DNA from 2 places in the Neobacillus sp. 19 genome. Region 1 is predicted to be linked to the other one. Evidence: riboswitches for the same ligand, from Rfam matches in the RefSeq annotation. Region 1 holds a riboswitch; the other holds the start of a gene.
What was found. Region 1 has a riboswitch for S-adenosylmethionine ahead of ACO1D1_RS14200 (homoserine dehydrogenase). Riboswitches for the same ligand answer to the same signal wherever they lie in the genome.

Region 1 (15,289 bases):
GATTTGATGAGGTAGAGCCAACGGACAAGAAAAAGATTCTGGTCATTGGGTCGGGTCCGATTCGAATTGGCCAGGGAATTGAATTTGATTACTGCTCTGTACATGCTGCCAAAGCCATTAAGAAAAAAGGCTATGAGGCAGTGGTCATTAATAACAACCCTGAGACTGTTAGTACCGACTATTCCATTGCCGACAGCCTTTATTTCGAACCGCTTGCAGCAGAAGATGTTCTGCATGTGATTGCGAAAGAAAAAGTCGAGGGTGTATTGATTCAGTTCGGCGGGCAAACAGCGATCAATTTGGCACACGCGTTAGAAGAAGAGGGCGTCAATATTTTAGGGACGACAGTTGAAAATATTAATTTGCTAGAAGACCGAAAAGAATTTTACCAACTGCTTGAGGACTTAAATATCCCGCATATTGAAGGGAAAACAGTCTCACAGCCTGAAGAACTAATAGAAGCTGCCGCCAGGCTTGGATACCCGGTGCTCGTTCGTCCATCGTACGTTATTGGCGGTCAAGCCATGTTTACGATTTTTTCAGAAGAGGAACTCAATCAGTATATTATCCAGTTAGAGAATAATTCCCATGCAGAGATGTGGCCGCTATTAGTCGATAAATTTTTGCCGGGGCTTGAATGTGAGATAGATGTGATCAGCGATGGGGACAAAATAGTTGTTCCGGGAATTTTTGAACATATAGAAAAGGCTGGCGTTCACTCCGGTGACAGTATTTCCGTGTTCCCGCCGATCTCGATGTCTGCAAAAACAAAAGAAACCATTATTCATTACGCAGAAAAAATGGCGAAATCAGCGCCGGTAATCGGCATGATGAATATTCAATATGTCATTTATGATGACGAGGTTTACGTGCTTGAGGTAAATCCACGCTCGTCAAGAACTGTGCCAATCATCAGTAAAGTAACAGGAATTCCAATGATTGAATGGGCTGTCAGTGTTCAATTAGGAGAGAAGTTATCCGACTTGTCTAACGTGCAAGAGTTGCTTCCTGAACCTGGGTATTATTCTGTAAAAGCCCCAATATTCTCATCAAGTAAGCTTAAGGGTGTGGACCATGTTCTCGGGCCGGAAATGAAATCAACTGGCGAAGCACTTGGATTAGGCGTCACGTTCCAAGCTGCTCTTGAAAAAGCGTTTCCTGTTATTGGAGGCAAAACGGAAGCAAATACCCTCTTCTGTTCCATTTCGGATCGGGAAAAACCGGAAAGTCTTTCGCTAGTGAAAGAACTTAGTGATCTAAATTACAAGATTGCTGCGACAGAAGGAACAGCATTGTTTTTTGAAAAAAATGGTATATCAGTTGAACGTATAGTGAAGGACGAAAATGATGTAAATGGACTATTCCGAAACGAGCGGGTTAAGGCTGTCATTAATATACCGAACCAAGGACGACAAAAACAAAAATTTGGTTTCCACATTCGTGAGCATGCCGTTCGTTACAAGATCCCTGTGTTTACACATCTGGATACAATTGAAGCAATGATCGGCTTACAAAGCCAATTCATGTCGGAAAATGAAGTTCGTACAGTCCGTGAGTATTATCATATTGAAAAAAGGGGTGCTGAACATGTTAGAAGCCTATAAATTGATTGAAAAGAAGGAAATACAATTAAAGGGAAAAGACTTTTTACAGTTGTCAGATTTCAGCACAGATGAGATTCTTTATATGCTGGATGTGGCTCAGGAGTTAAAAGTACTGCAAAAGCAAGGGACTCCTCAGCCGCATTTAAGCGGTAAAGTATTAGGAATGATCTTTGAAAAATCCTCCACCCGCACGCGAGTATCATTTGAGGTTGGCATGTTACAGCTTGGGGGGCATGCCATTTTCCTAAGCTCGAAAGACATCCAGCTTGGAAGAGGTGAAAGTATTTCCGATACAGCAAAAGTGCTATCGCGCTATGTAGACGGGATCATGATTCGAACTTTTTCACATGAATCAGTAGAAGAGCTAGCAGAGCATGCAACAGTTCCGGTTATAAACGGGTTAACGGACCTGCAGCACCCTGTCCAGGTACTGGCTGATTTGCTGACCATCTTAGAGCATAAAGGGAAATTAGCTGGCCTAAAGCTGTGTTATATTGGCGATGGGAATAACAATATGGCCCATTCTTTAATGGAGGGTGCTGTTAAAGTAGGGATGAACATAAGCATCGCCAGCCCGGCAGGATATTTGCCTAATGGAAAAATAACTGAAAACGCCATCCAGGACGGAAAGATAACTGGAAGTACAGTAACAGTTACGAATGATCCGCTAAAAGCAATCAAAGATGCCGATGTCATCGTTACAGATGTTTGGACCAGTATGGGGCAGGAAGAAGAAACTGCTTTAAGATTAGAGGCATTTCAAGGTTTCCAAGTTAATGAGGAATTGTGTAAGCATGCGAAAAAGGATTTCATTTTCTTACATTGTTTACCGGCTCACAGAGGTGAAGAGGTGACTGCGGAAATTATTGACGGCTGCCATTCAGTCGTTTTTGATGAAGCAGAGAACCGTCTGCATGCACAAAAAGCAATTTTAAAACTTTTACTTGCATAATAGGTTCATTTTTTATAATATTAATTGTATAATAATTCTATCGATTGAATAAAAATTCAAAATGAATGCAAGGAGAATAGAAAATGACGAAAGAAAAAATTGTTTTAGCATACTCAGGAGGTTTAGATACATCTGTATCGGTTAAATGGATTCAAGAAAAATATGGTTATGATGTTATTGCTTTAGGTCTTGATGTTGGAGAAGGTAAGGATCTAGAGGCGATCAAAACCAAGGCATTGAATGTTGGCGCCGTTAAAGCCTATATCGTTGATGCGAAGGAATTGTTAGCGAAGGAATATATTCTTCCTGCTTTGAAAGCTAATTGTTTATATGAAGGGAAATACCCGCTTTCTTCTGCCCTTTCTAGACCGTTGATTTCAAAATTACTTGTTGAGGTTGCCGAAAAAGAAGGTGCAACAGCTGTTGCTCACGGCTGTACAGGAAAAGGGAATGATCAAGTCCGCTTTGAAGTATCGATCCAAGCACTTAATCCAAGCTTAAAAGTGGTTGCGCCGGTTCGTGAATGGGGCATGACACGTGATGAAGAAATCGCCTATGCCGAAGAAAACGGAATTCCAATCCCTGTTGATTTAGACAATCCATTTTCGATTGATGCAAATATTTGGGGACGTGCATGTGAGGCTGGAGTGCTTGAAGATCCATGGGCAGAGGCTCCAGAAGCAGCGTACGATTGGACAAATCCAATTGAATTAACACCAGACGCGGCAGAATATGTGGAAATTGAATTCGAGCAAGGTGTTCCGGTTGCCCTAAATGGCGAGAAACTTCCCTTAGTTCAACTAATTGAAACCTTAAATGAGCTTGGAGGCAAGCACGGTGTTGGCCGTATTGACCACATTGAGAATAGATTAGTAGGAATTAAATCTCGTGAAGTATACGAAAATCCAGCAGCGTTAATCTTAATCAATGCCCATAAAGAATTAGAGTTCCTAACTCTGACTCGTGAGGTTACTCAATTCAAAACACAGGTTGAACAGCAGATGGCAAAGATTATCTATGAAGGTCTCTGGTATTCACCGATTAAGCCTGCGCTTGATGCCTTTATTGATGAAACACAAAAAACTGTATCAGGTACAATCCGCGTCAAGCTCCATAAAGGAAATCATACGGTTGTTGGCCGTAAATCGCCGTATAGCCTGTATAATGAGGAATTGGCAACCTATGCAAAAGGTGACGCTTTTGACCATAATGCAGCAGTTGGATTTATTAAACTATGGGGATTACCAACGAAAGTATTTTCAGAGGTTAATAAAAAGGAAACCATTTTAAAATAAACCGGATTGCCCTCGAATCCTAGTTCGGGGGTTGTCTTCTTTCTAAGTTAAGGGGGAGCACTAATGTCTAAGCTATGGGGTGGACGTTTTACAAAGGAAACGAACAAATTGGTGGAAGAATTCACTGCATCCATTCATTTTGATCAAAAATTGGCAAAAGAAGATATCGCCGGCAGTCTGGCACACGTACAAATGCTGGGGGAATGTGGCATTATTCCGATGGAGGATGCGGACAAAATTAAGGACGGTCTTCTTTCTATTAAAAAGTTGGTAGATGAAAACAAAGTTGAGTTTTTAGTAGAAGATGAAGATATTCATATGAATATCGAAAAACTATTGATTGAAAAAATCGGTTCTGTCGGCGGTAAGCTTCATACAGGGCGCAGCCGTAATGATCAAGTCGCAACCGACATGCATCTTTATTTACGGACAAAAACAACCGAATTAATTACGTTGCTTGAAGATGTCCAGCAGGCATTGATTGGGCAGGCTAAGGAGAATGTTCAAACGTTAATTCCCGGGTATACCCACCTGCAGCGTGCTCAGCCGGTTTCCTTTGCCCATCATGTCATGGCATATTTTTGGATGTTTGAACGTGATAAAGAAAGATTAATAGACTCTCTGAAACGGATAAATTGGCTTCCACTAGGTTCCGGAGCCTTGGCAGGAACGACTTTTCCTATTAACCGTGAGCGTGTAGCCGAGCTGCTTGGATTTGAAACGGTGTACCCGAACAGTATGGATGCTGTCAGCGATCGTGATTTTATTCTTGAATTTTTATCGATTGGTTCTATCATTATGACGCACATTTCCAGACTTTCTGAGGAGTTGGTTATTTGGTCAAGCCAGGAATTTCAGTTTGTCGAGCTGGATGATTCTTTCTGTACAGGCTCAAGTATTATGCCGCAAAAGAAAAACCCGGATGTTCCGGAACTGCTTAGAGGAAAAACCGGCCGTGCGTATGGCAATTTGATTGGGTTATTGACTGTTTTAAAAGGCCTGCCGCTCGCTTACAACAAGGATTTGCAAGAAGATAAAGAGGGCATGTTTGATACAGTAGAAACGCTTGAAGGTTCATTAAAACTGTTGGCCCCAATGATTGAAACGATGACCGTCAAAAAAGATGTGATGCGTAAGGCAATCAACAATGATTTTTCCAATGCCACAGATATTGCGGATTATTTGGTACGTAAAGGCTTGCCGTTCCGTGAAGCCCATGAGGTAATTGGAAAAATTGTTTTGTATGCCATCCAATCTGACAAGTATTTGCTAGATTTAAGTTTCGAAGAATACCAAGAGTTCAGTCCATTATTTGAAAAAGATATTTATCAGGTATTGGCTCCTGAACATGTAGTTGCAGTAAGAAACAGCTTTGGCGGAACAGCGCCCGAACAAGTCTTGAAACAAATTGAGCTTGCAGAAGGGAAACTTTAAAAAATCCATGGTAAATGCCCGCTATTTAGCGGGCTATATTTGTGTTCCAGTGTAATAGGGGTACCAAAAGTTTGAATAAAATACTAAAATATTAGATAATTCCCTTAAAAGAAACTAATTGGAGGAGAATAATGAAACTAAGAGTATCTGTGGTGCAGTACCACCTGCATACGATTCAAAACTTTGAGGAATTCGCAAAACAGTGCGAGCATTATATTAAAACGGCTGAAGAATTTGGGGCAGAATTTGTCCTCTTCCCAGAGTTCTTTACCACTCAGCTCTTATCCATCGGCAATGGCCAGGGTCAGAGCCTCACGATTAACGACTTGCCAAACTTTACTGAACAGTACCGTGAACTATTTTCTAATTTTGCAAAACAGACCAACATGCATATTATTGCGGGTACACACGTCCTAAAAAAGAACGAAAAGCTCTATAATACCGCCCATTTATTTTATCCGGACGGTCGAATCGGTGAGCAGGCTAAGCTGCATATTACCCCAACAGAGGTAAATGAATGGAATATGGCACAGGGCGATTCGTTTCAGATTTTTGATACGGATAAAGGAAAGATTGCGCTGCTTACCTGTTATGATATCGAGTTCCCTGAGATTGTCCGCATGGCAAAGGCTAAGGGTGCGGATGTTATATTCTGTCCATCATGCACAGATGACCGCCATGGCTTCCACCGTGTTAGATATACCAGCCATGCCCGAGCGGTGGAGAACCAGGTATATGTGGTCCTAACCGGAACTGTCGGCTCGCTGCCGACGGTTGATTTTATGCGCGCTAATTTTGGCCAGGCTGCAATCATCACTCCAAATGATATTCCATTCCCGCCTAAAGGCTTATTGGTTGAAGGGGAACTGAATAATGACATGGTCGTAACTGCAGATTTAGATTTAGAACTTTTATATAAAGTTCGGGAACATGGTTCGGTCACAACCTGGCGTGATCGCAGAACAGACCTTTATACAGATTGGTCATAAAGGATGTGGAAACATGTATCGAAGTGATTTTTATGTGTATGACCAAGGTAAACCTGTAAAGGTCTTCATCCGTAATTACACAGAAACAGATTTTGATCAGCTGATTGAAATCCAGTCCGAATGCTTTCCACCGCCTTTTCCTGAAGAATTATGGTGGAATAAACAGCAATTATTAAACCATGTTACCATTTTTCCAGAGGGTGCATTATGCTGCGAAATAGATGGTATATTAGTTGGATCATTGACAGGTCTATGTGTTGACTTTGATTTAAATAATCACAACCATACTTGGGAAGAAATCACCGATCATGGGTACATCCGCAGCCATAATCCTAATGGTGATACATTATATATTGTTGATATCAGTATTCGTCCAAAGTTCCGAAAACTCGGGCTTGGAAAATTATTGATGCAGGCGATGTACCATGTTGTCATTGAAAAAGGATATACCAGGCTGCTGGGAGGAGGCCGGATGCCTGGCTACCATAAAGTCGCTGATAAAATGACTCCCGAGGAGTACTTGGCAGCGGTAATAAATGGCGGGATGCACGATCCCGTCATCAGCTTTTTGCTGCGCTCCGGCCGGAAACCTATTGGGGTTGCGAGAAATTACCTCGATGATGAAGAATCCTGCAATCATGCAGCGTTAATGGAATGGACAAATCCGTTTAAATCAGATAAAGGGGGCATAAATGCCAATGGAATATAAAAGAATTACCAGTATTGAAGACCCAAATTTTAAAAAGCTTCATGATTTAATGGAGGAAATTTTCCCGCCGGAGGAAGTACTGGAATATGAGCTTTGGAAAGAACCATTAGAAGATCCAGGTATTCGGGTGTTTGTTGCTACTTTAGGAGACCAAGTTGTCGGAGCAACTGAATACCGTTATTATCCCGACTGGAATATCGCGATGACAGATTTTACTATCATCAGTAAACCTGGTTTAGGGCTTGGCCGCTTTTTAGCGCAAAACCGTTTAAAGGATTTAAACCAGCTTGCTAATGAAAATGGTAAAGTGCTATTTGGAATGTTTGCAGAAATTTATGACCCTTACCGGGTAGAGCATCACGAATTTGGCGGTGTAAAGGTAATGGAACCATATGTGCGCCGGGAGGTTCTATCGCACTTAGGCTATAAGCGGCTTGATCTCTCCTATGTTCACCCATCCTGGGAAAACAACGGGGAAGCTGTCGAGGGACTTGACCTTTGTTTTATGCCTGCTGATTATGAACTTGCGGCATTACCAGCCGGTCTTATTAGGGACTTCCTGACAAACTATTACTCTATCCTTTCCAATAAACCGAAGGAATGGCTGGAAATGATTGAACAAATTAATAAAAAAGAAACGATTCCACTATTACCCCTTTAATAAACAAGCCCGCCATCGACAGGCGGAGATTGTGGAAAAAGGCATCCGTATGAATATGCGGGTGCTTATTCTTTTAACGGATGTGGTAAAACTAGATTAACATACTAGGGAAATTCATCTACCGTGTTTTTTTGATAAAATGGTACAGTGCACCAATCATTCCTGCGTCATTTTGATACTTACAACTTTCAACTGGGATCTTAATGTCTTTCCACCAAGGAAGATGGTCAAGTTTATTGTTAATATTATCTAACAACCCTTGTTGGGCAATTACTCCACCGCCTATTAAAATTTTTTGCGGGTTTAAAGTTGCGGCCAGATTATATATTCCATAACTAATGTTTTGAATCCAGTCATCTAGTAGTTTTTTTACCGAACTATCATGGCTGGATTCTAAAAAAACTGTCTCTCCTTTAACCTTTTCATATTCACTAATACCCTTTAGCTTTTTATAGGACTTAATTAGGGCATAGGTAGAAGCATTGGAGTGCAGTATATCCCTATCATTGTTTCCCGCTTGAGTAATCATAAATCCAAATTCTCCGCCTCTGAAACTATGACCATGCAATAGTTTCCCATTAATAAATATACCCCCGCCTATTCCAGTACCAATTGTCACACAAATAAAATCGGTACAATTTTTGGCATTCCCACTTATTTTTTCTGCTAAAGCTGCGCAGTTTCCATCATTTTCAATTTCAACCGGCAGCGAAATTCTCTTTTTTAATAATTTTTTGAGATTCTGTTTATCAAGTGCTTTTACTGCGCCGGCCCGTTCTGAGTAACCTGAATGAGGGTTAATAAAGCCTGGTAAACTAATAGCCACACCACTAACATTATGATTGCTTGTATACATGTTAATGGTATCTGCCATTGTATTTAAAAATAATTCTAGATTTCTACCATGGGTATCGTAGCTGCCTTTTGAAAGAATAGATCCATTCTCTAGCAATAGCCCGTGCTTTACTTTTGTCCCTCCTATATCAAAACAAATATACTTTTTCACTTCACTTCCTCCTATCTGCAGTATATTGTAACCTTTAAGCGGTTTTTACTATTTTACCTTAATAATGGTTCCTTCATCTGAAGTCGGCTTTTGGAATTCTTTATATATTTGTTTTAAATCATGTTCAGATAGTCGCCTAAGCACTTTGTTACGTTGTTTGCAAGTTTCATAATCGGTATCTACGTAGAATATTTCCAATGTTAGTCCAAATTCCTTCGCAACTCGAATCCATCTTTTACGACGTTCTCTGGTTCTGTTGGTGGTATCAACAAGTACGTCATGTCCACTTCTAAGCAATGATCGTACCATAAGTTCGGCGTGATCCCACACAATCGGTTCAGCCTCTGCCTTATAAGTTTGGCCATGCAAAGCTAGCCTAATTTCATCTAGTGATACACGTACCCATCCTTGATTCTGAAGAATCTTACTGTATGTTGATTTTCCGCTTAGTGGCATCCCGCACATAATAGCAAGTTTCACTTTCATCTCTCCCAAATGAGATTAGCACTAGCTATCTAGATGAAAATAAATTCAACTTCACCTAAACAACAGGTTCTTCTACTTTATGAAATGCGAACGTGCAATGATTTGAAAGGGACAAAAAACTATGTTGATTTACCATAAATAGTCAATTCTTCTGCAATACCTAATCATTATTTGGAACCATGATACAAGCCGTTCCCCCACAAATCAATTCACATACAATAAGTAAAAATTAGAATGTATAAAACTTTTATAAATAAGGAGAGAGTTACAGTGTTAGAAAACGTTTCAATAATTGTACCTTTCCAAACAGACCATGGTCCAAGGGCGAAGGCTTTTGAATGGATTAAAAGGTATTATGCTCGTGTTATGCCCGAAGCTGAATTATGTTTGGGACTAATCAATGAAGAGGATATTAATAAATCTAAGGCTGTAAACTTAGCAGCTAAACAAGCAACAAAAGATATTTTTGTAATAGCTGATGCGGATGTCGTTTATAACCCCAATATTATTGTGGAAGCGATAAGATTACTTGATAAAGCAGCATGGGTAGTCCCTTTTACGGAAGTATATAATATTGAATGGCAAGGTACTAAAAGATTACTTAAAACAAAACCAACATGGCCTATTGATATTAAATATGAAGAATGTAGCAAATCAAAATGGGTTTATGAAGGATTTGCGGGTAAACTCTTTATCATTCCTCGAGAAAACTTCGAAGCAGTTGGCGGTTTTGATGAACGGTTCATTGGCTGGGGAGGTGAGGATGATGCATTTTCCCACGCTGTCCGTACGCTTTGTGGGGAGATTGTAAACGTTAAGGGGAAAATATTCCATCTATGGCACCCTAGTTCAAACTATCAAACGAATCCACATGGTAAAGCGAATGCTGATCTTCTTGGCCGCTATAAACAAGCAAGTGGAAATAAGAAAAAAATGACCAAGCTCATTAATGAACGGAAAAGTTCCCTAGATAAGATTAAAACTAATAATATTGATAATATAAACAGTTATAAAAATGAATTAATTGAATCTCTGCATATTGAAAATGAACAAAATACAAAAAAATATAAAAGTAAGAAATATCCATGGTATGAGGATAATTCCAAAAATTACTCCATATCTATTCCAATCAAAAGTAAATTTGGTAACTTAGAGCTTATTGTGCGGTCAGGTTCTTCTTTGACCCATTATTGGCAAGAACCTAATGGGAAGTGGTATAAAAGTAAGACGTTTGCTAAAGGAGTAACGGGAAACCCGTTATTTTTTGAAAATAATTCAGGGCAATTTGTGGTAGTCTGTAAATTAAAAACTGGTGAAGTGGGATTTTGGCTAAGAGACAACAAAAAACCTGACCATCCTTGGTCTGGACCAACAGTTTAGTAAGTTACTTCTTTATTAGAATTTGCCCAATGGCCAAATTATCTTTTTGTGTGGAGATATTTGGCCAAGAACAACAGATAAACAAAAAGGGAGATAGTGTATGTTTGAAAATGTTTCTATCATCATTCCTTTCCAAACAGATCATGGTCCAAGGGAAGAGGCCTTTGAATGGATAAAACGATACTATGCTGCAGTAATGCCAGATGCCGAATTATGTCTAGGGGTTTATAGCGACAATGAAATTAATAAATCGAAAGCTGTAAATCAAGCAGTGAAAAAGGCTACGAAAGATATTCTTGTAATTGCAGATGCGGATATTGTTTATGATCCTAAAATTATTTTAAAATCTATTGAACTACTTAAAGAAGCGGCATGGGTCGTTCCTTTTACAGAAATATATGATGTTCCCAAAGAGGCAACAAAATATCTGATTAGCAAACAACCAAGCTGGCCGCTAAGAGTAGGAGTAGAAGAATGCAATAAAGCTAATTGGATCTATAAAGGATTCGCTGGAAAACTAAATGTCATTCCGCGAGCGAATTTCGAAGCGGTCGGTGGTTTTGATGAGCGTTTTATTGGCTGGGGTGGAGAAGATGATGCCTTTTCACATGCCGTCAATACTATTTGCGGAAAATTCGTTAATATTGAAGCTAAAGTGTTTCATTTATGGCACCCAACTGCTTACACGGATTCAAACCTAAATAATCAGAAGCTGCTAAATCGGTATTTATCTGCAAGCGGCAACAAGTATGACATGTTAAAAATAATCACGGAACGTAAGGACTTTTTTGTGACGAAAAAATCCCTCTACTCTGAAAAGTTAAATAAGATTTCGAATTCCTCTCAAAGTAAAATCTGTTTTATGATCCTCGTTCATGAACAGCGGGACCTTGTGAAGGAATTAATCGATAATGTAAGACACTTTTGTCCCAATAGCACGATGGTCTTGTACAATGGCGGGGATGACCCAGCCCTTTGTGATAATTTAGGGGTTCCTGTATGTCCCTCCAGCCGAAAGTTGGAGCGGGGATTCACGACCATTTATTTTCTTGAGACTATGGAATGGCTCGAGGAGATGGGGATGGAGTATGACTATCTAATCAATATTGATTCTGATGCCTTGTTTTTCAGAAAAGGATATGAAGAATTCATTGAGAAACAAATGAGAGATACCGACTATATGGCGGTAAAACTGCGGATTCCTGAAGAAGATTGGTATATTGGGGACGAACTAAAGAAGGACCTATATAGATGGGAGAGGTTATTTAATGTAAACCCATTCTATGGAATTTTCAATGTTGGCCAAGTTATCAACAAATCGCTTGTAAAATCCTTACTTCATCCAGAAAGAAAGGATAAACTAAAAAGAGCTTTGCTTAAAACAATCTCTTTCGGCACAGACGAGATATTTTTTGTCAACATGGCAAGGGAGTTGGGATTCCGTATTAAAAGCTATCCAAACAATATGGACGAAAAGGTGATTCGCTATCGTCCATACCTTACTTTAGATGAAATAGTCTACTGCCTTAATGAGATTAATAATAGTTGGTTGTGTCATCCGGTTGAGCGTGATAAAAGAGATTTGGCTAGAAAATTTATTAAGCATCTTGGAACAGAATATTATAGTAAGCGATATCGTAAAGAAAAATATCCATGGTATGAAAGTAATCAGGATGGGTATACGCCTTCTTTACCTATTACTAGTAGTTTTGGAAATAAAGAGTTAATTGTGCGGTCTGGAAAAAATTATTTGTCACATTATTGGGAAGATCAAAGGACGGGAAAATGGTACAAGAGTGAAACATTTGCAAAAGGAGTAATTGGTACCCCTGTTTGGAATGAAACCGATTCTGGGCGGTTTGAGGTAGTAAGTAAATTAGCCTCAGGGGGGGTTGGATTATGGTGGAGGGATAATAATCAGAAAGAATATCCTTGGTATGGACCATCTCTAATCATTAGTCAGGATGTTGAACCTATTATGCTGACTCAGCTAGAGAATGGATCAACTTTATTAATTTCTAAGTATGGTGATAGACTAGGTTATTGGACCAATGAGCAGTAGAATAAAAAAAGAATTCATTAGATTCAAAAAAATCTTTCAAAGATGATTTTGAATTCATTGACAGTTCAAATTGTTTCAACTAAAATGAATTCTAATAATAAAATTTTGACACTTAAATATTACTCTTATCCAGAGCGGCGGAGGGACTAGGCCCGATGAAGCCCGGCAACCATCAAGGTATTCCTTGAAAAGGTGCTAATTCCTGCAGGTTATTTTTAACCTGAAAGATAAGAGGAGGAATCAGCCCTCTTCTTATGAAGGGGGCTTTTCCTGTTTTAGGCAAATAAAGTAAAGGGGCGGAAAAACATGTCTGTAATAAAAGTGGCAATTCTCGGTTTTGGAACGGTTGGGGAAGGAGTTTATCGGACGATCCAATCTCATGCGGCAAAGCTGACATCTGTTTTAGGCAAACAGGTAGAAGTGGCAGCGATCTTAATTAAAAACAAGCAGAAACAAAGGGAAATTAGTGATGAGGTGCTCGTAACGACAGATTTTGCAGATATTCTAAACCTGCCGCAGCTTGATGTTGTCGTCGAGGCCATCGTTGATAGAGAACCTACCAATTCTTTTTTGAAAAAAGCAATTGAGAAGGGATGTCATATTATTACCGCGAATAAAGAAATGTTTGCACATCACGGACAAGAATTGCTTAACCTGGCAGAGGAACATAATGTTTCGGTTGGGTATGAAGCGACAGTTGCAGGGGGAATACCAGTTATTCAGACGCTGAGACAGTTATTAAATATTAACCGAGTGAAGCAGGTGCAAGGAATTCTAAATGGCACTTCTAATTTCATTTTAACCGAAATGCGCGAGGAGAGACTGTCATTTGCCGAAGCACTAAAAGGAGCTCAGGTAAACGGGTTTGCTGAAGCTGACCCGACAAATGATATTGAGGGCTTTGACGCTTTTTATAAAGCAATGATTCTTAGCAGGATTGCCTTTGGAGAGGAACCAAACTGGCATGATGTAGAACGGGAAGGGATTACCAATATTACAAGTGAATTAATTGCAAAAGCGGAAGAACAAGGCTTAAGGTATAAGCATATTGCCCAAATAAGTAAGTCTGGGAAGCATATTAAAGCTACAATCAAGCCGGTCCTTGTTGGAAAAGAGCATCCTTTTTACCATGTGGAAGGGGTTCAGAATGCTGTCAGTATACAATCTGACATTGTTGGTGAAATCACACTTCAAGGACCAGGTGCTGGAATGTTTCCAACTGCCAGTGCTGTTATCGAAGATTTGGTTTACGTATGTAAAAACAATGCACCGTCCCAACGAACCACCGTTTTAACAACATTGTAAAAATGAAAACTATTCACATAAAAAGGAGCCCATAAGCTCTTTTTTCGTTTTCTAAGGGCTCAAGTTTAGTCAAAATCATTTGGATAACATATTGTGTAAAAGCTCGACCAATTGGACTAGTTATTTCATTAAACAATAAATAAGTGGGGTGCATCATGTTAGGAAATAGCTTTAAATGGTCAGAAAGTATAAAAAAGGAAAGTAGACCAAAAGAAACGAAGCAAAGTCATCAAATTAGTAACAGCTTGAGTTCCTCAATAAATAAAAACAATCAAGACATTGAAGTCAGTATTATTATTCCATCGCAAAATAAATATCCACTCAATTTATTTACCCTCTATTCACTTGAACTACAAACGTTTAATCCGGCAAAAATGGAAGTAATCCTAATAAATGATGCCTCGACAGACCAAACGGAAGAAAAACTAAAAGACTATTCCCCACCATACCATTTTAAATATATCCACAGTAAAAAAAATCTTGGAAGGGCAAAGGGAAGAAATTTAGGTATTCGTTCTGCCAGGGGGAGCATTCTAATTTTTCTCGATGCAGAAATACTCACAGAACCTGACTTTGTTGAAAAACACTATAAGTATCACCAATCGAAACATAACCTCATTTTATCAGGGGGGTTACATTCCAAAATATTATATTCATGTGTATTCCCAGACTTTTCTAAGAAAGAAGTAAACAGAATCACCTACCTAACAGAAAAAAACCAAGAGATATTTCAGAGACTTCAGGGTTGTAAGGATGTGCTTCAGGAACCTTATCCACTATTAGACAGAGGTGATTTAGTAAGGAAAATATACAGGGATATAGCATATAAGGAATATCCATGGTTTCGGCAAATAACAAGGAATTTCGGTGCGGATTTGGAAGGTTTTACCCTTCCATGGATGGCGTTTCTTACAAGGAATGTATCTATACGGAAAGAATTGATTGTGGATGCAGGTTTATTTGACGAGGAGTTTCACCATTACGGTTACGAAGATTGGGAATTAGGCTACCGTTTATACAAAATGGGAGCGCAATATGTTGTCAGTAATGAGTTGACTACTTACCATCAGGAGCATCCGGTGGCTAAAAACAAATGGAAAGAGACAATTGCCAACTTTGGTCTATTTACGGTAAAGCATCATGAAGTCGATGTTCTTATTCTTGGACTAGAACTTTCGGGGCTTACAGATTTATTGACCATGAACAAGATCTTAAGAGATTATAAATTGTTTCAGCAGTTGAAATCTGAGCACTTTCAAATTTTTCAGGAAAAATTCGTCCTCATCCTGGAAACGATTATCCTTATGCTTCAAGTTGATATTTCTCCAATTAATATTTTGGGGGCTGCAGGTTTTGGGACAAATGACCGGAATGAGCTCCTTAATGACGTAAATAATCTGACAGAC
Region 2 (15,289 bases), on a different contig from region 1:
TGCCCTTCAAATTAACCGCGTAAAACTATCAAAAGAGACGATTAAAAAAATGCATTCCTTTTGGAAGGTGTTTGCATGGGCACAAAATCTCACTAATCCTTTACCATCAGGTATGGCCGATACCTACTTTCACATTTGCACCTCAGATGAATTTAAGAATGTTACCGGTCAACTGATCAATCATAAGAGAGAAATTGTTCAACCATCAACAACCGAAAAGGGTTTTACCCAATTAAAGAATATATTCGGTTCAAGCAGCTATCCCAGCTACGCCACAAATCCTCAAAATATTGAACAAATATGGAGCTTGAGCACCACGCTCACCGAAGAGTAGTTTGCATTTTTCATTGCAAAGCAGAGGAAATGTCTGAAGTAGTATAGATTGTGAGGTCGGCGGAAAGAATGGTAACACCGACCTCGTAATCTAGAAAAAAACGCTTATTGAATGCACGTTTATGTCGGAATGACTATCTCCAGCTTCCCTTCGTGACTTATGATTTCAATCACCTTGTCTGCAAATAGATAAGGCGTATCATATCGGTCCTGCTTTTTCAAATCTAGATAACTATTATTAGCAGTTAGAACAGGAAAGACAGCATTGGTCTTCTTAAACATATTTTGATAAACTTCTATTTCTGCCATCAAGATAATTTGTTTATTAGAGATGGCAAAAAAGAGCTTCCCGACTTCCCTCTCCTCATCCATGATGGGAATTTGCTGCAGAATGGAAATTAGGCAGGTGACAAAATCATTCAGCTGCTCATTTGTCAGCCCTGCTAACTGCCATTCCTCTAATGCTTTGTTGATGCCGCTTTTCAATTCCTTGAAGGAAAAAACATCTTCTATTCTTAGAGCTGTTTTCGTCTTTCCGAGGTTCTCAAACTTTTTTCTCGTCTCAAATAGGTAGTCTGTGATAAATCCTGTATACTGTTCACGCTGCACAATAAAATCTGTAACCTCATTAATACAACGAATCTCTTTGCTCCGATTACGGATTAATTGTAAAAACGGATAGATATCCTTCTCATCAAACCTATGATCCACCAACTTACTATAATAATAGTTCAATAATGATTGTTCTTTCGTATCCATTCGTCTCTCCTAGAAGTAGTATTCCTATCTTTCCTATTGTACAACTTATTAGATGAAATCACACTGCTTCTCACATGGTAACAGGAATAGTTTAATTATATATGTTTATGCAACTAATCCTTTTTCTTTTTAGGTACTTGGGTACCTGGTTCTGCTTTATCCCCGGCAGCCTCTAATACAGTGAGAGTGCCAAATTGGTTGGTTTCCACTGAAACCTTTCGTTCACTGTAAACAGCGCCAGGTATCAGTTCCCATTCTTTTACTTGTTCATTAAAATAAAATACCTTCAAATTTTTTGTATCTTTTACTTTTCTGTTATCAAGAGTAAATGTTAACATAATGGATTCTTCAAATTGCTGAATTTCCTTACCGTCAATTAAAATTGTAAAGTCGTAAGTTGGGCTTTTCGCTTTGTTAATATCTTTCAAACGGTCTATGATCAACTCAAAACTTTCCTCAGAGACAATGGAAGATGGGATTAATAGATTGACCTCATCATTCATAACATTTAAAGGAATTCCATTATCCTTCGAAAGCTGTGCTTGTTCTTTTGTTAATGATATTTTTGCAGAATGTTCATTTCCAAGATCGATTGAAAGGATAAGTTTAGTTTTAGCAGCACTGAGATCCTTACTTGCAGTATCTAATTCAGATTGAGTAGCTTGGGTGTTGTTGTACACTTCCTTTGCCTTTTCATAAGCTGTTTTATAGATACTATAGGACTCCTTTGTAAACAGAGATTCATCCAGCTCTTCTGATAATAATCCTTTTAAAACGGAACGATTAGGTAACAAATCTTTATTAGTTGAAGTATTCAACTCATAAATAACTGGTTGAACATTTCCCCAGGTTAATTTAATTTCAAAAATATGATCATAGGTTGGATTATAGAATGTATTTAAACTTTTATTCAGGACCCCTAGCTCAACCCATTCATCTTTACCAACCCTGGCGCTTACTGCAGCTTTTGAAATGGCATTTGCACCTTGCACAATTGTAATCAATGCTACATCTGTTTTTTCAGAAAGACGGTACGTTAATGACCCATTTGTTTTACCAGTCATATTTGGTCTAAATGCTGTTGTCAAATCACCGTCTAATAAACGTTTAGGACTAAACCCTTCTTCCTCAATTGGATCTGCAATATAGGTTGGATTGTTCTCCGTTTTAACATATTCGCCGCCATTAATGACGAATTCATTAATATGAGCAAATCTTGTTAAATAGTTTGCTGTAAAGAGGATTCTAATATATTTAGCCTTAATGCCGCCTATATTATCATTACCATAATAATAGTTTCCCGGGTTAGCAGAATCATGTGTGTAGCCATCTGCAATCATATCTGCGTAATCAGCTTTACCACCTGCAAGATTGTCCACACCATCGCCTAAAGTAATAACATCTGTCCAATTTTCATTGTCCATCGACAATTGGACTTTGGCGTCTCGGATATAGTTAATGTTATTTTCTTCGTTATAAACACGTAAGCTATTAAAAATTCTAGGCTCACCAACTGAATAAGTGATCGACTGTCCTTTTCTCTGATAATCCGTAAAAATAGCTTTCGTGTCAAACTTTTTATCAAAAGGAGCTAGCAGTGTGCCCGCATTTCTTGAATCAGTACTGCCATAGGAAGAAGAAATCCCCATATCTGTTCCGACAAAACTTGGGCCATAGATTTCCTTAGATGAAACGCTAAATTTATTCAGGTCGAATGTGATATTCTCATCCGTGTTGTTAAGTAATCTTACATAGCGGGCAATGGTTCCCTCATTAGGAGTTTTCCATTCTACCTTATTCACAGAGGCCTGTAAGGTTAATTTATCACTTGTTGTATTTACCGTTACACTATCTAGTTCTTTGATGCGCTCTAATTTTACACCCACGTATTCTTTTGGTTTCAGTGTAATATTTGTCGTCTCAGCTAAGCTTGTACTTTCTAATGTATGCTGGGCTGCAATATTTTTATAATTGTCGTTATTTGTATACGTATATTCGGTAGACGTTTTTGCTACATCAACACGAATTTCACTAAACTTGATCCAAACGTTGACATTTTTAAGGTTTTTCAGACGGACATATCTTGCTTTAATACCTGTTAAGTCTTCCTCAACCTTATCCATGCCTGAAGCCTTACCTGTATATTTCTTGACTAATGTATAATTCACATTATCATTTGAATATTCTAACTGATACTCTGTCCACTTGTCACCAGTATCCCTACCTACAGCAAAGTAAACCCTACCTATATCAGTGACCTTTTGTAAATCTACCCCAATATAATCTCCAGCAACAGACGTATCTTTAATCGTTCCTGAAGGGTTATACCAGATATGAGTATTGTCATTCCCATCAAATAAATTTTCTGCGCTTCCTTGATACACTTTAAAGTGTGCAGGAACCATCAACTGATATTGTGGTGTTTCATTTTCTACTGCGGTCTCGTTAACAACGATATCTTTAATACCCAACCATGTATTTGTACGATCCTTCGTTGCGATTAAACGAATACCTCTTGCTTTTAGATTTAAATTCTCTAACACTACTTTGCTGACATGACCATATAGAGCATCTTCGATATCAATCCAATTTTCTCCATCAACAGTGTATTGAGCCTTACTTTCTGTAAAGGTATCATTGGCATTGCCAGCTTGTCCTAATTCAAAGCGCACTGTATTAAGAGTAAGAGGTTTTTCGTAAATTACTCCAATATACGTACCTATTGAAATGGAGTTAGGATTTTTAAAGATCACTTCGGTACCCAATTTGTTATCTAACAGATTCTCCAAGCTACCAGTAGGAGTATCTGTCCGATTAGTAATAATTCTAGCTGAATTGCTATCAGGATTTACAATCGATTGAACCTTAATCGATACATCATTTAGTATTGTTTTGATAAATGGAACGATATGCTGTACGCCTACTTCAGCATATTCATAATGGTCAATATATCGGAAAGGATGATTCTTTGAAGCATCGAAAGAAGCTTGACCTTGACTGTAGTTTTCCCATACAGCAGACGCATTGCCTTGTTCATGAGCAATTTCAGCATTTAACAAGAAAATAGCTGCATTCGCCGTATCCACAGCACTATCTAACCAATAAATAATCTGATCTCTTGTTCTTTCATTACCAGGGTTAGCTTTATAAGTTTCCGCAGCTTCACGAATAACTTCGAATTCTGCAATTAACGCTTGTGCTTTATCCGTAATTTTTCCTTTACCTAAGGCGGCTTTAAACTCATTTAACTTTGGAGCCAATTCCACTGATTCTTCTAATTTAGCTACACGGGTATCCATATTTTGATTGATCATATGCTTGGACAACTCTCTTAGAGCATTGGAAGCAGGAGTTTCATTAATGTTTAGGTGATCCATGTAAGCAAATGAGTCATTCCAGTTTTTCTTTGCTTGATCAACATTATCCCAAATATTCCAAGCATAATCGGCATTAGCAAAAATAGCTGATTTACTTGCTTCTGATTGTTGCATTGGATTTAACACAATACCTTCTATATTTGCAGGATTAACATTAGGCTGCAGGAATGTTTCATTTCCACCCATGATTAAGTGTTTTTTAGAGTTATCCGTACAAGGCCAGTTAATCCATAAGTAGGGTCCTCTTCCAGCATTATTCGTAAATGTCTGAGTAAAGTTATTTGAAACCTCTCCCCAAACCTTACCACCTGTTTGAATAATACTAACAGACTTCGGTAATTGTTTTAACGATTGGATTTGTGCACTACTGCCATTTCCCATATAATCATTTGGACAGAAAATCATATCTGTTACCAAACCAGGATACTTTGTTTGTTGCTCAACTAACCAATTGGTCAAGTCGTTCATCAATCTCACATAGGTTTGTGCCCCTTGTGGAGGAACTCCTGCATCATCAGCCAGAATACCAAATTTCCGAACTCCTGCATCAAGTAATTGGGTAAACTTCGCTTTAATCACATTTAAGTCTGCTTGATAATTTTCTTCGGTATTAAAACGAATAGCATTATTCATAAATGGATGAAGTGTATATACGAATCTAGTTTTACTAGCATTACCCGCTTCAGCCAGTTTGCTAATTTTCTCAAGTTCTTCTGTTGTATATAATTCTCTCCATTTGCCATTATGTTTTGGATCATCTTTAGGAGCATAGATATAAGAATTCATTTTGAATTCTCCGCCAAAGGTCATTAATTCGGCGCGATCTTCATTTGACCATGGTTCTCCATAATACCCTTCAATGAACCCTCTGCCTTTAACATCCGCATAATCTTTAATGGTTAATGCTTGAATGGTACGATCTTTCATCTGTTTGAAAATATGTTTTACAGTTGTTACACCATAAAAAGCAGAATCGACATCTTTTCCCAGTACAGCAATAACATTATTATCGACAGAAACAATATTCGCATCTAGCTTTTCAAAAATTGCTGCATCATTTAATTGGTGTGTTTCGAAATACTGATCTACATATTCTTTTGACTGATAGACACCAACTAAAAAATTCGTTTTATCTGCAACGATTTCATTCGATACTGTAAATTTTATATTTTTACTCGCAACTATTTCTTCTACTCTTTTTTTTGTATAAGAATCAATATTTGATTCAAATACAATATTAATCGTATTACTTATATCAAATTGTCCACCTTGATAGTGAATTTCGTGAGGATTGGGATAAATTTGATATTTCACTGTTTCTGAAGCAGCTTGAACTGGTGCTATAAATCCACTTATGCCACTAAATAATACAGCAAAAATGATAGTTAGATTTAACAAAAAACCTTTTTTCAAAAACTCCCCCTACTTTCTTTAATGAATATAGTTCTTTACCACTAATACCAACCTAAAACCTGTGCAATATAAGTTTTATCACCCCCTAAAAATGAGAAGTTTATTTTTTTAAGGATTAGAAGCTTTATGAAAAGCAAAAGGGCACGGAAAACAAAACCAAGAAATTCTCCGAGAATTCCTAAGCTTTGCTTTCCATGCCCAGTATGAACCAGTCGCATGAAACCCAATATATAACCAGATTATAAAACGTTTACAATAGTAAGTCAATTAACTTTCACATTTTTCAGTTTTTTAAAGGACATATAAATCCTGAATACAATAGGTGTTGCGCCTAGAAAAAATAGAAGGCTTGACGCCTTCCATTTTCCTTTCCTTTATTCTTCTCCAAAAACCTCGTTCCAGTCATTCCGCTTCGCAAGCATTTCTCTTGCCAGCTCTTTTGCCCCTTCAAGGCTATGGCTTGCCGCCCACCCGCATTGCACTTCATTGCAAGCAGGAACTTCTTCAGCTGCCAGTACATCATTTAATGTTTTTTCTAGCACATCCAAAATTTCATCATAGTTATCATGATTAATGACCGTTAAGTAAAAACCTGTTTGGCAGCCCATTGGACTTACATCTACCACATGAGCAGAATAATTACGAATATTTTCAGCCATTAAGTGTTCAAGCGAATGAACTGCCGGCATTTCCATATGCTCTTTGTTTGGCTGCTTAAAACGAAGGTCGTATTTGTGAATGACATCCCCGTTTTGTCCATTTTTAACCCCTGCTAAGCGTACAAACGGTGCTTTTACTTTTGTATGATCTAAATTAAAACTTTCCACGTTCAATTGCTTTACCATAAGATAACACTCCTATACTTTTACATTATTAAATTTGGTTTCAACCCCATCTTGAAAAATATACTCAAGAAGTCTTTTTTTCTAAGGAAGACACGTTATTTGTCCCAGCTGCATTCATTGGCTTGCGATATTTTGGATAACCGATAAGGATGGCAATCACGCCACAAATCCCTAGCAAGACTGGATAAAAGGAATAAGGCATAATGCTGACAGGTGAAATCGAAGCTAATCCCGCAGCAACAAGGAATTGACCGCCATAAGGAACAATCCCTTGCCAGCAGCTAGAAAAAATATCGAGCAAACTTGCCGATTTTCGCGGATCAATCTCATATTCATCTGCAATTTCTTTCGCTAATGGTCCTGCCATGACAATGGAAATCGTATTATTCGCAGTTGCAATGTCAGCTGCACTTACCAATCCGGCGATTCCAAACTCTGCTCCTTTTTTCGATTTAATCCTGCTTGAAATAAAATGCAGGAGGTAATCAATTCCCCCATTATGTTTAATGATTTCAACAACCCCGCCGATCATTAAAGCAACGATCGCTAAGTCTTCCATACTAATCACACCTTGTGCCACGGCCTGTAAAAATTCAGTAAAGCTGTATGACCCGTATGCGATTCCAATAATTCCGGCAAATATCGTTCCACCTATTAACACGATTAAAACATTTACTCCCAATAGTGCTGTCACTAAAACAGCGAGATATGGAAGAACTTTAATCATTTCATATGGGTGATCGCCGCCAACGCTTGCCTGATTGCCTGCAGTGATGACGCCAAGAATAATTGCGGTTAGAATCGCCCCTGGCAACACAATGAAAAAGTTAGTTTTAAATTTATCTTTCATATTCGTATTCTGCGTTCTTACAGCTGCGATGGTCGTATCCGAAATCATCGAGAGGTTATCGCCAAACATCGCACCGCCAATCACAGTCGCCATGGCTAATGCCATCGGAATGCCCGTTTGTTCAGCAATCCCAATCCCAATGGGCGCCAATGCAACAACGGTTCCCATTGATGTTCCCATGGAGGTTGAAATGAAACAGCCAATAATGAAAAGCCCGACCATTAACAAATTCTCTGGTAATAGTGACAATCCAAGATTAACCGTGGATTCAACTGCTCCCATTCCTTTTGCCACTCCAGCGAATGCACCTGCTAAAATAAAGATGATACACATTAGTATAATATTGGGGTGCCCGGCACCTTTACAAAAAATATCAATCTTTTTAGTCAGACTTTCCTTTCTGTTCATCATTAGAGCGATGGCTCCCGCAATAATAATCGCCACACTCAATGGCATTTTGGAAAAATCCTTTGTGATGATTCCTGTGCCAATAAAAAGCAGTACAAAAATCAACAATGGTAATAGGGCAAGGAGACTTCCTTGCTTCTCTTTTTTAGTAGACATGTATTCCTCCACCCCTTTTAGTAGTTATATCAGCGAATTTATGTGATTTATCGGCGAATATTTAATTTTATCGGCGAATTTAGACGTTTTATCAGCGAATCGATAATCGCTGCACTCTCTTAAAAATATGTATCAGTTCATCGTCATGCCGCCCGTTACGTTGATGCCTTGACCTGTCATATAATCTGAGTATTTGGATGCTAAAAAGACGACCACATTGGCAATATCTTGCGGGGTTGCGGTTCTGCCCAGTGGAACCTGGGAAAAATCCTCCTCTTTAATGGCATCTGCATCTACTCCTCTTAATTCACCGCCAATGACTCTTTCATTTCTTTTCATATCCGTCTCAACAATCCCGGGACAAACAGCATTGACATTGATTTGATCTTTCGCTAATTCGATTGCCATTACTTTAGTAAACCCTAGAACAGCATGTTTGGAGGCAACATAACTTCCCATCAGGCGATAGCCATTTTTCCCTGCTTGAGAAGAAATATTAATGATTTTCCCGCCTTGTCCTTGTTTTTTTAAAAAACGTGCCACTGCTTGACTGCATAGGTAGACCCCTTTGGCATTCACGTCCATTACGCGATCCCAATCAGTTTCTTTAATGTCAACGGCGTAATCCATTGAGGAAATTCCGGCATTGTTAACCAAAATATCTAATCGGCCAAAGTACTCAATCACCTTAAGAACCATTTCATCGACTTGTTCGCTTTTTGAAACATCTGTCTGAAGATACAATATCCGATCATTCGAGTGTTCAGAACTAACTTCCCTGTCAATGACAGCTACTTTCGCCTCGCATTCTAAAAGTCCCTCCACAATCGCTTTGCCAATTCCCTGCGCCCCTCCGGTTACAATGGCTACTTTTCCTGATAAATCCATACAATACATCGTTGTAACTCCTCCTTAATCATTTAGTAATCCCATACACTTAGTTGGATTAATTGTTGCAGTAAAAAATACAACTGATCCTAATTGCCGCTTAATGATCAACGATAAAAAACCTCTTCTACTAATAAGAAGAGGTTTTGGCATCACAGGGCTAATTGCTCTTCTTATCTTCAAGCCGTACGCTTCTGGAATTAGCACAGTACAAATGTCTGCTGCTGAGGTATCAAAGGGCCAGTCCCTCCACCTCTCTGGATAAGAAATTAACTATTAAGTTTAAAAACTATTCTTACTCTACAGCTATAATTTGCCAATGTCAAGGTTTGTTTGTGAAATATTTAGAATAGTTGTTATAACGAACCTCTAATAAAAATAGATTGACTTATAATCCCCGTTTCGAATAATATATTCCTATAATCACTTAACTGCATAAAAGCATAAAAGCGTTGAACTATTAAAGTAGCTGATACCATTTTGAAATCAGAAACCTGTTGGTGGCTGCAAAACAGGCAAAGGGTATGGTGAATTACAGATAGGGAGCTGATTTCCGGTTTCGGCCGTTATCTAATCAAGCGAGCAGAATATGAATCTGCTAACTAGGGTGGTACCGCGGAGAGTCTCCGTCCCTTTTTTGGGATGGGGGCTTTTTTTATTTCAAAAATATAATTAAAGGAGAAGGTGTAAATGAAAAAGGAACTTTCAATTGGGATGTCGCTTATCCCTATCATTGCATTGATTGGCGCTGCTGCCTTATCGATTTTTATTTGGAAAGCGGGAATGCATATTCCGTTAATGATCGGTGTTATTGCCGCCGCAGTTGTTTCCATTGCTGCCGGCTGGAGCTGGGATGAAGTCCAAGAGATGATGGTGAAGGGCGTGGCGCGTGCCTTACCCGCCGTTTTTATCTTACTGATTATCGGAATCATTGTCGGAACATGGATTGCGAGCGGGGTGATCCCGACCATGATTTACTATGGACTTTCTATTATTGAACCATCCCTGTTTGTGCCGATTGTGGCACTCGTAACCGGCATTATCTCTATCACATTAGGAAGCTCGTTTACTTCGATTGCGACCATTGGACTTGCTTTTATGGCGATCGGTGAAGGACTTGGCTTTTCTCCGGGGCTTGTTGCAGGAGCGGTGATTTCTGGAGCCTATTTTGGGGATAAATTGTCACCACTATCTGACACTACCAACATTGCACCAGCGATGGCCGAAACCGATTTATTCAGCCATGTGAAGCACATGCTTTGGGATACGATCCCGGCATTTGTTATTTCAATTATTTTATATTGGTTCGTCAGCCAGACCACTGCAACGAATGGCGGCGCCGATACGAATGTGATCGATACGATGAAAACAGGTTTAGACGATGTTTTCGTCATCCATCAGTTATTATTATTGATGCCTGTATTAACGATTATTTTAATGATTAAACGCACACCGGCCATCCCTGCCTTAATGGGAGTCAGTATTTTAGGCGGCTTACTAGCCATTTTTGTCCAGGGAGCAGCCGTAACTTCCATTATTCAAGTCATGACAAACGGATTCCACGTAGAGTCTGGCGTTAAAGCGTTAGATTCCCTGTTAAATCGCGGCGGACTTATGTCCATGCTCGGGACGATTGGATTGTTAATCCTTGCAACTGCTCTTGGGGGCATTCTAGAGGAGACTGGCTCCTTCGAAGTGTTAACGAAAAAGATGATGTCCAAAGTTCATTCGGCTGGAACCTTAATCAGCTCCACTATCCTTTCTACCTTTGTTGTAGCATTTGCCAGCGGGGCGCAATTTTTAGCGATAATTTTACCTGCAAGAACGTTTGTGAAAAACTATAAGGAGATGGGTATTGATACGAAAAACCTTTCTCGATGTGTGGAAGCAGCTGGTACCGTTGGAATTAACCTCGTCCCGTGGGGCGTACCTGCCGTATTTGCTGCAGGAATCCTCGGTGTCAGCCCTGGTGAATTTATTCCATTTGCTTTCTTTGCCTTCCTTGTCCCGCTCATGAATATATTATTCGGTTTTACCGGCTGGACGATTACAAAAAAGAACTATAGTCATGAAACCAATAATAAGGATGACAAAGGAAGTGTTGCAATATGAGTGAGGTCATTTTAAGTGTATTAGGAACGGCTCAAGATGCCGGCCTGCCCCACCCAAATTGTTTTTGTAAAAATTGTACACAGGCCATTAGCAATCCGCAGTTTAGGCGCCTCGCCGCGTCATTGGCAATTATCGAGCCAGACGCAGAGACGTGGCATTTGATTGATGCAACACCTGATTTGAAAGAACAATTGGCTAGGCTGCAAATGAAGTACAACCTGCAAGGGAAGCTGATGGATGGCATCTTTTTAACACATGCCCATTTGGGTCATTACCCCGGCTTACTATTTTTAGGCCGGGAAGCCATCGGTGCTAGCGGAATACCGGTGCTGGCGGGCACAAAAATGAAACATTTATTAGAAGAACAAGCTCCATGGAGCCAATTAACCAAGCTGGGGAATATCACCGTTCAAGAAATCCAGGACGGGCAGGACATTCAGGTTTCTCCCCTTGTCACGGTTACACCTGTTGATGTGCCGCATCGAAATGAATTTTCCGAAACATTTGCTTTTTGGATTAAGGGTCCGAATAAAAAGGTCCTCTATGTTCCGGATATTGATCGCTGGCACGAATGGAAACACGACATTCATGCCGTATGTGAGGAAGCGGACATCTGTTTGCTTGATGGGACCTTCCATTCATCGAAAGACCTTGAGCATATTGGCCGAGATTATCGCGAAATCCCTCACCCGCTCATGGTCGAAACAATGGAACAGCTGCAAGAATTAGCGGAAAAAACCGAGATATATTTCACCCATTTAAATCATTCCAATCCGGCGATTGATTCGGAGCAGTCCATTCGTCAAGAGATTAAAGCAAAAGGATTTCATATTGCAGAGGAGGAAATGGAATTTAGGTTATAATCAAAAAAACAATCAGCGGGCTGCACCGGCTGATTGTTTTGTTAATTTTGACTTCGTTCCTCAGGAACCGATAATTCCTTAATTTTTAAAATCCAATCCTTGAAACTTGCAAATTCGCTTGAATCAAATCCGAAGTGCGCCTTGATCAACTGGACAGTTTCGCTTTCTTTTTCAGTAAAAACTCCATCTGAATAAATTAATTGAAAGAGTTCAGTTAAGACGATATTTTTCGATCGTTCTGTTTTGAAATTCTTAAGAATATCCTCCATCGCCAAACCTGTTATTTTATAATCTTCAAGGTCCATTTCCTTTTTATATTTGTTTAGGATAGAATTTTCAAATACAGATAAGTTTCCATCAATATTGGCAATCAGAGCAGCCAGTTCAAGAAATGCTTCTCTCTCCTCCTGGTGAAGTTCTGCTAGGAACATTACACACTCTCCTTACTATCTTTGTCCTAGGTATACGAATAAAAACCGATTTAGTTTCAATTAATCTTGAGCAGTCTTTTCCGATAAGCCTAAAGTTGCGTCTTTTTTGTCATTCAAATTTGGTTCCACATGGACATGAACATCGTAGACTCCGTAATCCTTCATCATCACTTTTTCAACATGTGTAGCAATGTCATGAGCTTCGCGAATATCTAAAGTAGAATGAACGAGGATAACTACGTCGATGACTTCATTGTTGCCATAGTTTCTCCCCTTAATTTCTTTTATTCCTTCCACTCCGTCGACCTTGGTAATAACCTCTTGGTAAAGCTGAATCTTATTTTCATCAAATCCGTCGGAAAGATCATGAGACGCTTCCTTAAAGATATCCAAAGCTGTCTTACAGATTAAGAGCCCTACAATCATGGCCGTTACGGTGTCCATCCAGGGCATATGTAATTGAGAGCCAAATATACCGGCAGCTGTTCCAATACTGACCCACGCATCAGAAATATTATCTTTAGCCGCAGCCATCACGGATTTACTATTAATTTTTGCTGCCAACTTTTTATTGTATCGGTAAACAACATACATGACGATTGCTGAAAAAAGCCCTACATAAGCAGCAATCATATCTGGAGACTCTTTTCCTCCCTGAAACATGGAAGTCAGCGCTTCGGTCAACACTTCTATACCAACTGCTAACATGATAAAAGAAGCCACCAGCGAAGCAATCGTTTCACTTTTCCAATGACCATACCCATGATCGGCGTCTGGCGGTCTTTGTGAAAGCTTCAATCCGATAAATACAGCTAATGAAGCAATGATGTCGGTTGTATTGTTAAGACCATCTGCTTTCAAAGCAGCGGAGTTACTGATATATCCAATTGCCAGTTTTAAGATCGATAAACATATGTAAGCAATTATGCTAATGATTGCTCCGCGTTCACCTAATTTAAGATTTTGATATTTTTCTGTCTCCATCCTTAAAGCCTCCCACCAAAGTACATCCATATGATAGCAATCCAAATATGGGTGGGTCTAGAGCAACCTTATTGCATCGTTTTATAAAAGTAGACTAGAGATAATAATGTTTCATGGCGGAAAGATTATTGGAAATTAATACCAATGTATACTAGACAGCCTTAAAGAAAAGCGGTTTTTATTCTAAATTAGTTTTGAATAGATTCCTAAGAGCTGTTGTTGTTCTTCGGCTGTTAATTTTTCAAACAGCTGCTTCCGCAGCATTTTCCCTTCTTCTTGTGCTTTCGTTAAGATGCGGAGCCCTTCATCTCTGATCTCTAAATAAAGAATTCTTTTATCTCCTTCATCTGTCACGCGCACAGCGAGCTCTTTTTGAATTAATTTTTCACTGAGATGTGTAATCGAGGGCGGGGCTAGGCCGAGTGCTTTCGCAATATCTGATGGCCTGCTTTTCCCATGATTCTTCAAATGCGACAAAACTAATATATGCGAGATGCCAATATTTTCATTGAACATTTTATTCCACTCGATAATCAAGCGATTGTTTACCTTATCCATCATATGGATGAGTTCAAAGATAGATGGATTTTCCACGATATCCCTGCTTTCAAAAAAATTTTACTCTTCTAACTATATAGGAAAGGCCCCTTTTTTGAAAAGGGACCTTTAAAAAAGGGGCTGCAGTTTGAATTATTGAGCGGAATAGCCGCCATCAATAACCAATTCAGCGCCAGCGATATAGGAGGATTCATCACTTGCTAAGAAAAGGGCAGCATTCGCAACATCCTCTGGTTTGCCAAGTCGTTGTAACGGTGTCATCGCAACTAAATGTTTCATAATTTCTTTCGAAGACTCTAGATTTTTCGTCATTGGGGTTTCAATCGTTCCCGGGAATAGCGTATTGACGCGGATACCGAAACGGCCATATTGCGTTGCCGCTGCTTTAGAAATCGCACGAACTGCCCCTTTGGATGCTGAATAATGGTTAAAGCCCATCCCGATTTGTGCCGTATAAGAGGAGATATTTACAATCGAGCCCTTTTGTTGTTCCTTCATATATGGAACGACATGCTTCATCCCAAGAAATGGTCCGAATCCATTGATTGTCAACATTTTTTGCCAATCATCAATATGGATCTCTTCTACTGGTTTTTCAGAAGAAATGCCGGCATTGTTAACGAGAATATCAATTCTTCCAAAACGGTCTTTAATTTCCTTTAACATTTGCTCCCAATCCTCTTCGGAAGCCACATTCAATTTCATTCCATAGACATTTTCCTTCTGACTGGCTCTTTCAAGTGCAGCTTCATTAATATCAGCTGCTATCACAATAGCACCTTCTTTACTAAAAAGGTCTACCATGTTTTCTCCAATTCCAGACGCACCGCCGGTAACAATCGCCACTTTATTTAATAATCTTCCCATTACAATCAGCTCCTCTATTCGTTTCTATTTAAATGAAGAATTTCTGAATTTGTTCTATTTACACTATGCAAAAAGTATTTAGACGTCTAAACAAATAATAATACCTATCCTTGAACATGTCAAGAATAGCAGCCGCAGTGGAAATTTTCCCATTTGTTGTACTCCTCAAAAAAGACTTGATGTTTTAAAATTGTGTGTATATTCTAATAAAAAACGAGGAGGAATGTGACGTGATTAGAAAGCTGACAGAGCAAGATCACCAGCAGGTTATCACTTTTTTAAGTGAGGAACCTTCTATTAATCTATTTATTATTGGGGATCTAGAGGTCTTCGGATATTCTTCGGAATTCCAGGAGATTTGGGCAGAGTTTGATGAAGAGAATATGATTAAAGCTGTAATTCTAAGGTTTCATCAATCTTTTATTCCATATGCTAAGGGAGAATT

Region 2: it holds a riboswitch for S-adenosylmethionine, as region 1 does, so the genes downstream of both, ACO1D1_RS10855 (SDR family NAD(P)-dependent oxidoreductase) here and ACO1D1_RS14200 (homoserine dehydrogenase) in region 1, are expected to answer to the same signal.

What each region holds. Positions count from the first base shown of each region.
Region 1 is NZ_JBMPZU010000045.1:24,823-40,111, reverse strand. It holds gene carB (carbamoyl-phosphate synthase (glutamine-hydrolyzing) large subunit) at 1-1,604, shown strand, start outside; gene argF (ornithine carbamoyltransferase) at 1,588-2,556, shown strand; gene ACO1D1_RS14245 (argininosuccinate synthase) at 2,640-3,851, shown strand; gene argH (argininosuccinate lyase) at 3,915-5,285, shown strand; gene ACO1D1_RS14235 (carbon-nitrogen hydrolase family protein) at 5,417-6,274, shown strand; gene ACO1D1_RS14230 (GNAT family N-acetyltransferase) at 6,288-6,983, shown strand; gene ACO1D1_RS14225 (GNAT family N-acetyltransferase) at 6,973-7,644, shown strand; gene ACO1D1_RS14220 (ROK family protein) at 7,763-8,650, opposite strand; gene ACO1D1_RS14215 (AAA family ATPase) at 8,699-9,115, opposite strand; gene ACO1D1_RS14210 (galactosyltransferase-related protein) at 9,407-10,516, shown strand; gene ACO1D1_RS14205 (galactosyltransferase-related protein) at 10,617-12,578, shown strand; SAM riboswitch class I at 12,701-12,812, shown strand; gene ACO1D1_RS14200 (homoserine dehydrogenase) at 12,885-13,883, shown strand; gene ACO1D1_RS14195 (glycosyltransferase family 2 protein) at 14,039-15,289, shown strand, end outside.
Region 2 is NZ_JBMPZU010000033.1:27,809-43,097, reverse strand. It holds gene ACO1D1_RS10880 (SDR family NAD(P)-dependent oxidoreductase) at 1-334, shown strand, start outside; gene ACO1D1_RS10875 (hypothetical protein) at 454-1,092, opposite strand; gene ACO1D1_RS10870 (beta-N-acetylglucosaminidase domain-containing protein) at 1,206-5,882, opposite strand; gene ACO1D1_RS10865 (S-ribosylhomocysteine lyase) at 6,257-6,727, opposite strand; gene ACO1D1_RS10860 (Na+/H+ antiporter NhaC family protein) at 6,792-8,141, opposite strand; gene ACO1D1_RS10855 (SDR family NAD(P)-dependent oxidoreductase) at 8,274-9,038, opposite strand; SAM riboswitch class I at 9,200-9,297, opposite strand; T-box leader at 9,473-9,666, shown strand; gene nhaC (Na+/H+ antiporter NhaC) at 9,720-11,141, shown strand; gene ACO1D1_RS10845 (MBL fold metallo-hydrolase) at 11,138-12,004, shown strand; gene ACO1D1_RS10840 (hypothetical protein) at 12,046-12,435, opposite strand; gene ACO1D1_RS10835 (cation diffusion facilitator family transporter) at 12,496-13,419, opposite strand; gene ACO1D1_RS10830 (MarR family winged helix-turn-helix transcriptional regulator) at 13,603-14,013, opposite strand; gene ACO1D1_RS10825 (SDR family NAD(P)-dependent oxidoreductase) at 14,110-14,844, opposite strand; gene ACO1D1_RS10820 (GNAT family N-acetyltransferase) at 15,075-15,289, shown strand, end outside.